DNA from 2 places in the Paraburkholderia hayleyella genome. Region 1 is predicted to be linked to the other one. Evidence: predicted binding sites of a transcription regulator. Region 1 holds the regulator's gene; the other holds the start of a gene.
The links. Region 1 encodes NrdR, which represses ribonucleotide reductase genes. Its sites were predicted from a motif close to CACNANATNTNGTG; they were not measured.

Region 1 (4,298 bases):
GCCTATTCGTAACGCTTCCAATAAACTAGCGCGCTCAACCCTTGTGTAACTGGCGATAAAGCCCTTTTGGGGGCCAAGGTGGAGCAACCCACCGTGAAGCGCAAGGGGTCGTTTTTGCCGTTCGCCTGGGCAGCCGGAATCATTGCGCCAATGCGCACTGCGGGTGGCTGCCTGTTGGGTGAGCGGTGTCCTGTCTGAATCTGCCACCTCAGGGTTAGCCCCAGCCTTAGCCCGTCTTAGCCCGCTTTGGGCCAGGCTGGGCCAAGCCTGGGCCAAGCTATTGCATGCCGCTCGTGGGCGGCTTGTGTGTGCAAGATCGCGCATGTGATCCCGGTAACCTGAACCTCCAAAACGGAACCGCTATGTTTGACAGAGCCCAGAGCACCATCGCCAATATCGACCCTGACCTGTGGCAGGCGATTGAGCAGGAAAACCGCCGCCAGGAAGATCACATCGAGCTGATTGCATCGGAAAACTACACGAGCCCGGCCGTCATGGCGGCGCAAGGCTCGCAACTCACGAACAAATACGCTGAAGGCTATCCGGGCAAGCGTTATTACGGCGGTTGCGAGTACGTCGATATCGTCGAGCAGCTTGCCATCGACCGTGTCAAGCAGATCTTCGGTGCCGGGGCCGCTAATGTGCAGCCCAATTCGGGCTCGCAGGCCAATCAGGGTGTCTTTTTTGCCATGCTCAAACCCGGTGACACGATCATGGGTATGAGCCTCGCGCATGGTGGCCATCTGACACACGGCTCGCCAGTCAATATGTCGGGCAAATGGTTCAACGTGGTGAGCTATGGCCTGAACGAAGCCGAAGATATCGATTACGACGCGGCCGGGAAGCTCGCGCAAGAGCACAAGCCGAAGCTGATCGTGGCGGGTGCTTCGGCGTTTTCGCTGCGGATCGATTTTGAGCGTCTGGCAAAAATTGCCCGTGAAGCTGGCGCTTATTTCATGGTGGATATGGCGCATTACGCCGGTCTGATTGCGGCGGGGGTTTATCCGAACCCCGTGCCTCACGCCGATTTCGTCACCACGACAACCCACAAGAGCCTGCGCGGCCCGCGTGGCGGTGTGATCCTGATGAAGCCCGAGTTCGAAAAAGCCATTAATTCGGCTATTTTCCCAGGCATTCAGGGCGGCCCGCTGATGCACGTGATTGCGGGCAAGGCCGTCGCGTTCAAAGAAGCGCTGGCGCCAGAATTCAAGGTGTATCAGCAGCAAGTGCTCGATAACGCTCGTGTGCTGGCTGAAACCCTGGTGCAACGTGGTTTGCGCATTGTCTCGGGCCGTACCGAAAGCCACGTGATGCTGGTGGACCTGCGAGCCAAGAACATCACGGGCAAGGCGGCGGAAGCTGCGCTGGGCGCCGCGCACATCACGGTGAATAAAAATGCTATTCCGAACGATCCGGAAAAGCCGTTTGTCACAAGCGGCGTGCGTTTGGGCTCGCCGGCCATGACTACGCGCGGTTTTGGCGTGCAGGAAGCACAACAGGTTGGACATCTGCTTGCTGACGTGCTCGATGCGCCGGAAGACGTAGCCGTGCTCGAGCGAGTGCGTGCCCAGGTGAGCGAGCTGACACGCCGCTTTCCTGTTTACCGCTAAGCCGCTGCGATGCATTGTCCTTTTTGCCGGCATGACGATACGCAAGTCGTCGATTCCCGCGTATCCGAAGACGGTGCGGCGATTCGCCGCCGCCGCCGGTGTCCGGCCTGCGACAAGCGTTTTACGACGTATGAGCGGGTTGAGCTGGCGCTGCCGTCGGTCGTCAAGAAGGACGGCAGCCGCACTGAGTTCGACCGCAGAAAGATTGTCGCCAGCATGCAACTGGCGCTGCGCAAGCGTCCAGTTGCCGCTGATGCGATTGATGCCGCCGTGGCGCGCATCGAATATCAACTGCTGGGCAGTGGTGAGCGGGAAGTGCACAGCGAGCGTCTTGGCGAGCTCGTGATGAACGAATTGCGTGCGCTCGATACCATTGCTTATGTCCGTTTTGCTTCCGTGTACCGGCGTTTCGAAGACGTCTCTGAGTTTGAGGACGTGATCGAAGAGTTCCGCATGGCCAATCCTGCCGCCCAAGGCCGCCCTCCCGCCAAGCGCTGATTGTCCGGTTATCAGCCGCCGTTGCTGCTGTTGTAGCATTTCCCCGTCCTTCCTCTTCATCCGCCAGTACCGCGTTTTCCCTGCTCTTCCTGCTGTATTCAGCACAGCCCGCTTCCTGCATTACGTGGACATTTTTACGTGAACGCGCAGGCATGCGCCAGCTAGCCATCTGGCTATGTCGTCTGGCTAATTGTTCTGCGGCATCGCAGCCTTTACATTCGACTGCATTCTGGAATGTGATCAGGGATGCAGATGAAAGACAATGCTTTCACAGGGCCGCTGTGGCGCGGCTTCACGCTTGTCGAAACACTGGTGGTGCTCGCGCTCACGATGCTGGTCATCATGATGGCGGCGCCGTCGTTCGTGGTTTGGCAGGTACGCGATCAGGTGGATGCCGAGGCGCGCAAGTTCATTGCGGCCCTCGCGTTTGCACGCGCTGAAGCGGTGCATCGCGGCCTGCCGGTTACGCTGTGCCGCACGGATTCGGCCCAGCATTGTCTGGCTGTTGGACAGGTATGCGGCGGCGCGCACGACTGGTCGTGTGGCTGGGCGGTGGTGGTTAGGCTTGCTGGATTGACGCATGTGCTGCGGGCGCAGTCGGGAGAGTCTCGCGTGCGAGTTTCCGGCATGCTGGCTGATCTTACGTTCACGCCGCCCGCAGGCCAGCTCATCGGCCGTTTTCGCAGCTTTGATTTTGCCCCGCGTTTCGGCATCGAGGCAACGCGAGGCGAGCGTTTCCGCCGCTGTATCCGGATCGCGGCGGGTGGTCGCGCCAGGATTGCCGAGGGTCGATGTGGGGCCGAGCAATGAAACGGAGCCGTATCGCGCATTGCGCGGGTGCCTCGCTGATCGAAGTGATGCTCGCTCTCGCTTTGATGGCGGTGAATGCGATGGGCCTGATTGCCATGCAGTTATGGACCTCCCGTGAGACCGTTGCGCTACTACAGCGCGAGCAAGCCGTTTTTCTCGCTGATGCGATCGCGGAGGCCGCGAACGAAGGGCAAGCTGGGAGCGGTGCCGCGCGTGTTACCCAATGGCAGGCGCGCGTCGCGCAACTTTTGCCAAAAGGCCTGACTGAAATCACGCGTGGGGGCGGTGCTAGCCTGGTCCAGGTGCGCTGGGCGCGAGCGTCTGGCCTGTCTGCCAGTGCCACGCCAGAATCCTGTGGAGAATCTGCTGGCACAGCCGATCGGGCATGCGCTGTCATGGTGTTTGTGCCATGACGTGCTGTTTCAGCATGGGTCGGGTTGGCGTTTGCGCAGATGCGCCCATTTGCATGGGCTCTCGCGGGCGCGGGCATACCTTGTCTGAGTTGCTGATTGCACTTGCGCTAGGCCTGATCGTGACGGCGGGTGCTGTGTCGCTGTATCAGTCGCAACGGCAGGCCTTCTGGCAGAGCAGTGACTTCTTGCAGATGCAGGACGCGGGCATGAGCGCGCTCACGCTGATTGCTCAACAGATACAGATAGCCGGATTTACGCCTGCAGCGGCAACTCAGGTTCAGCGTTCCTTTGCGGTGTTCGGTTGCAGTGGCGCACGTCCCGTGGGTAGCGCTGGCAGCGTCATCTGCGAACCTCTGCCGGGCGCTTCCGATGGCATTGTGCTGCGCTATTTCGACGATGGCATGGCCACCTGGCCAACGGCTGCGGGGTTGCCGACCGATTGTCTCGGGCAAGGCGTTGGCCAGGCCGGATCAAGCGGCGCGGAAATCATCAATCGTTATTACGCGAGGACGAGTAGCTCGACCGGACAGCCCGAACTGTATTGCGAGGGTAATGGCCGGCCAGGTTTGGCTCAGCCGCTGGTGGAGGGCGTGGAGCGTTTGCACTTGCGCTACTGGCCGGCAGGGGCGGCTCGCGCGCTTGAGGCTAGCGCCTTTGCGCCCGGGCAGTGGCAGCAGATTACGGCAGTCGATTTGTGCGTGCTGGTTCGCGGCGCCCCCCGGCAGCAAGGCACAACCTATATAGATTGTGACGGGGCGAGGGTCACGAGTGCGGATACCCGCATGCGCCGGGCGTTCTGGCGCCATGTGGCAGTGCGTAACGGACATGATGGGCGTGATGCACATGATGCACGTGATGCACGTGATGCGCTCAAGGAGACACGATGAGAGGGCTTTGGCGGCGCTCATTTGCCGCTGGTTCACGCCGCGCACGAATGACTGGCGTTGCGCTGCCGGTCGTTCTGATG
Region 2 (4,298 bases), 2.2 Mb from region 1:
GGTAAGCCGGGCTTCGCCGCGCAGCGTTTTGACGACGCGCGCCATCCGTTGAGTGAGAGTATCGAGCATGGGGAGCAGTCAGGCAATGCGGCCCGTGCTGTATGCGAAGCAGGGGCATCGCGGGGCAGGGCCTAGTGTAAACTTCGGATATGGATATTGTACTGTATGCCCTCACGGCGCTTCTGTATGGCGGTCTTGCACTATCGGGCTGGTACGCGCACCGGCAGGACGGTGCGCAACTGATGCCCGCCCATGTGCCGTCCCTCCCAAGCCGCTCCGGCAGCGTGCCGGACCTCGGCGTCTCCGGGCGCATCATGCTGCTGGCAGCGCTGCTCACGCATGGCGTGCTGCTGCATGTCACCATCTTTCCGCAAAACGCCATGGTGTTTGGTTTCGCGTTCGCGTTGTCGGCGATGTTCTGGCTTGGCGTTGGCATTTACTGGATCGAGAGCTTTTTCTTTCCGCTCGATGGCTTGCAGTTGCTGCTTTTGCCGCTTGCGTGCGTGGCATCGCTGTTGCCGCTGGCATTCGGTGGCGTGCGTGTGCTGCCTTATTCGGCCGCGCCGCTTTTCAAGCTGCATTTTTTGATTGCCAATGTTGCTTACGGGCTTTTTGCCATTGCTGCGCTGCATGCTATTTTGATGCTGCTCGTAGAACGCCGGCTACACGCAATGCACGGTGGTGCACTACAACTACAAGGCCGCGCAGCAGGCAATGGCTGGCTTTCGGGCTGGCTCGATACGCTGCCGCCTTTGCTTACACTCGAAAAACTGCTGTTTCGTCTGATTGGCGCGGGCTTCGTGCTACTCACGCTGACGCTGCTTTCGGGCATCCTGTTTAACGAACAACTGGCTGGACGAGCGCTCGTGCTGGATCACAAGACAGTGTTCGCACTGCTCTCGTGGCTGATGTTCGGAGCACTGCTGACCGCGCGCAAGGTGTCGGGCTGGCGCGGCCGTGCGGCCTTGCGCTGGGTGCTGGCGTCGTTTGTCGCGCTTTTGCTCGCGTATGTCGGCAGCCGTTTCGTTTTCGAGGTGCTCATGCACCATCCTGTGATCTGAACACATCATGCGACAAATTTTTCTGCTGATTGTGCTGTTTATCGCCGGGCACTGGTTATCTCGCGCGCTGCGGCGCTCCCAGGAGCGTACCTCGTCGCGTACCCGGCCCCATCCGGCAGACGGTGCCAGGCCTGCGGCGGCGAGTTCCCCCGCCTTGCCGAGCCCATGATTCGCTGTGTCGAGTGCGGCGTGCATGCGCCAAAGAGCGATTCGATTGTCGTGGCAGGGAACACATTTTGCTGTTCCGATCACGCGCAACGTTACGCTGCGCGGCCCGCCAGCCACGAGGCGCAATGAGCACAGGTTTCGACGTTGCGCCCGATGGCTGGAGCGCGGCGGCGCGCAGACTGCCGTCACCTCATGCCGACGAGCGCCCGGATGGTGTGGCGCCGACACTGATCGTCATTCACAACATCAGTCTGCCGCCGGATACGTTTGGCGGCGATGCGATCGCCGAGCTTTTCCAGAATCGCCTCGATTGCTCCGCCCATCCGTATTACGACGCCCACTTGCGGGGTGTTCGGGTGTCGGCGCATTTTGTGATTCATCGTAGCGGCGCGCTGGAGCAATTCGTTTCGTGCAACCAGCGCGCCTGGCATGCCGGCTTGTCGAGTTTTTTCGGGCGCGAGCGCTGTAACGATTTTTCGCTGGGGATCGAACTCGAAGGCAGCGACACATTGCCTTTCGAGCCAGCGCAGTATCAGGTGCTGGCAAAACTCGTTCAGGCACTCATGGTGCGTTATCCGGTCAGCGCGATCGCGGGCCATGCGGATATCGCGCCCGGCCGCAAAACCGATCCGGGGCCGCATTTCGAATGGGTTCGCCTTCAGCGCGATGCCGCACTCGCAGACCACTACTTCCCCTATCTTTCTGCTCCCGGGCCGTTTGCCGCCCGCTAAGGTAGCGTTTCGACCTGCATCAAAGTGTTGCTCGCCGCGTGTTTTTGCGTTGGCCTTATGGCGTCCCGTGCGAATAAAAGTCAAGCCAGGGTGGGCAAATAAAATAATTTGAGATAGTGCGGAGTTCCACTATACTTGGTGCCGTCAGTTCAGTTTTTCACTATATGTTGTGTTGATCAGGCGGCGCATGAAAGCGCCGCCTATCTTTTCAGCGCAACCCGCACAAGCTCCGCGGGGCAATACCCGCAGCATCAAGGAAACAGCATGGCAACGGGTCGCGCAGGCATGAAGCACTCCTCCGCCGGTTCATGCGTTCTCGTTTCCAGCTATTGGGCCTCACCGTTTTCCTCCTGTACTTGTTTGCCCGCGTCCGCAGCGACGTGGTGCCCGTTTTAATTCGCCGTTTTTCCGCACATTTTAAAAATCAGGAGCTTTGCACATGCAAACAACCGATAACGCGACGACCCGTTACGAGGGTGCCTCCATGGGCCATGCCACTGGCGTGCAGATGCCAGACGAGTCTTCGGCTTCCCAGGTCACGTTCGCTGATTACAAGGTGATCCGTCGCAATGGCGGTGTGGTGCTGTTCGAGCCGTCGAAAATCGCTATCGCGGTGACCAAGGCCTTTCTCGCAGTCAATGGCGGTCAGGGCGCGGCATCGGCACGTGTGCGCGAACAGGTTGAGCAGTTGACGCAAAGCGTCGTGCGTGCCTTGCTGCGCAGCCGCCCGAATGGCGGCACGTTCCATATTGAAGATATTCAGGATCAGGTTGAACTCGCGTTGATGCGCGGCGGCGAGCATAACGTCGCCCGTGCTTACGTGCTGTACCGCGAAAAACGCAGCCAGGCACGTGGTCATGAGCCGGAGGCAACTGCTGGAGCACCGGGGCTCAATGTCGTGGATGGCGGCGTGACGCGGCCGCTCGATCTGGGCGCGCTGCGCGGCATCATCGAATCCGCTTGTGCGAATCTGGGCGATGCAGTTTCGGCTGAGCCGATCGTCGCTGAGACGGTGAAAAATTTATACGATGGCGTGCCGATGAGTCAGGTTTACGATTCGGCTATTCTCGCGGCGCGCACGATGATCGAAAAAGACCCGGCTTACAGCCAGGCCACGGCCCGTATCCTGTTGCACACCATCCGCCGCGAAATTCTCGAAGAAGAAGTGACCCAAGGTGAAATGGGCGAGCGCTACGCGGAATATTTTCCCCAGTTCATCAAGCGCGGCGTGCAGGCCGAGTTGCTCGACGAAAAGCTGATGCAGTTCGATCTGAAGCGTCTGGGCGCGGCGCTTGACGCGAACCGCGACCTCCAGTTCGGCTACCTCGGCTTGCAAACACTGTATGACCGCTATTTCCTGCATCACGATGGCGCCCGGATCGAGTTGCCGCAGGCGTTCTTCATGCGTGTGGCGATGGGCCTCGCCTTGAGTGAGATCGACCGCGAAGCACGCGCAATCGAGTTTTATAACGTCCTGTCCAGCTTCGATTTCATGAGCTCGACGCCGACGCTGTTCAATGCAGGCACGCGCCGCTCGCAACTGTCGTCGTGCTATCTGACCACCGTGGCCGATGACCTCGACGGTATTTACGAAGCCCTGAAAGAAAACGCCTTGCTGTCGAAATTCGCCGGCGGCTTAGGCAACGACTGGACCCAGGTTCGTGCGCTCGGCTCACATATCAAGGGCACCAACGGCAAGTCACAAGGCGTGGTGCCGTTCCTGAAAGTAGTCAACGACACGGCCGTGGCGGTCAACCAGGGCGGCAAACGCAAGGGCGCGGTGTGCGCGTATCTGGAAACCTGGCATCTTGATATCGAAGAGTTTCTGGAGCTGCGCAAGAACACCGGGGATGACCGTCGCCGCACGCACGACATGAACACGTCGAACTGGATTCCCGACCTTTTCATGAAGCGCGTGATGGAAGGCGGTGACTGGACGCTGTTTTCGCCGTCTACCTGCCCAGACCTGCATGACAAGTTCGGCGCGGATTTCGAAGCCGCTTATACCGCTTACGAAGACAAGGCCGCGCGCGGCGAAATCAAGCTGTTCAAGAAAATTCCTGCGCCGCAACTGTGGCGCAAGATGCTAGGCATGCTGTTCGAAACCGGCCATCCATGGATCACATTTAAAGACCCTTGCAATATCCGCAGCCCGCAGCAGCATGTTGGCGTGGTCCATTCGTCCAATCTTTGCACTGAAATTACGCTGAACACCAGCGACACCGAAATCGCCGTGTGCAACCTCGGTTCGGTCAATCTGGTTGCTCACCTGGCCACCCAGGCCGACGGTACGCTGGCGCTCGATCACGACAAGCTCAAGCGCACCATCCGCGTAGCG

Region 2: the regulator NrdR is predicted to act here: its motif matches at 2,119-2,132, upstream of GH657_RS13570 (ribonucleoside-diphosphate reductase subunit alpha).

The regions. Positions count from the first base shown of each region.
Region 1 covers NZ_QPES01000001.1:923,534-927,831, forward strand. Annotated here, with positions in the region: ZMP/ZTP riboswitch at 36-138, shown strand; gene glyA (serine hydroxymethyltransferase) at 363-1,610, shown strand; gene nrdR (transcriptional regulator NrdR) at 1,620-2,108, shown strand; gene GH657_RS04255 (pilus assembly FimT family protein) at 2,361-2,918, shown strand; gene GH657_RS04260 (type IV pilus modification PilV family protein) at 2,915-3,331, shown strand; gene GH657_RS04265 (PilW family protein) at 3,385-4,218, shown strand; gene GH657_RS04270 (pilus assembly PilX family protein) at 4,215-4,298, shown strand, end outside.
Region 2 covers NZ_QPES01000001.1:3,093,268-3,097,565, reverse strand. Annotated here, with positions in the region: gene ffh (signal recognition particle protein) at 1-69, opposite strand, end outside; gene GH657_RS13585 (cytochrome C assembly family protein) at 150-1,061, shown strand; partial or broken gene GH657_RS13580 (PP0621 family protein) at 1,069-1,358, shown strand; gene ampD (1,6-anhydro-N-acetylmuramyl-L-alanine amidase AmpD) at 1,355-1,960, shown strand; gene GH657_RS13570 (ribonucleoside-diphosphate reductase subunit alpha) at 2,400-4,298, shown strand, end outside.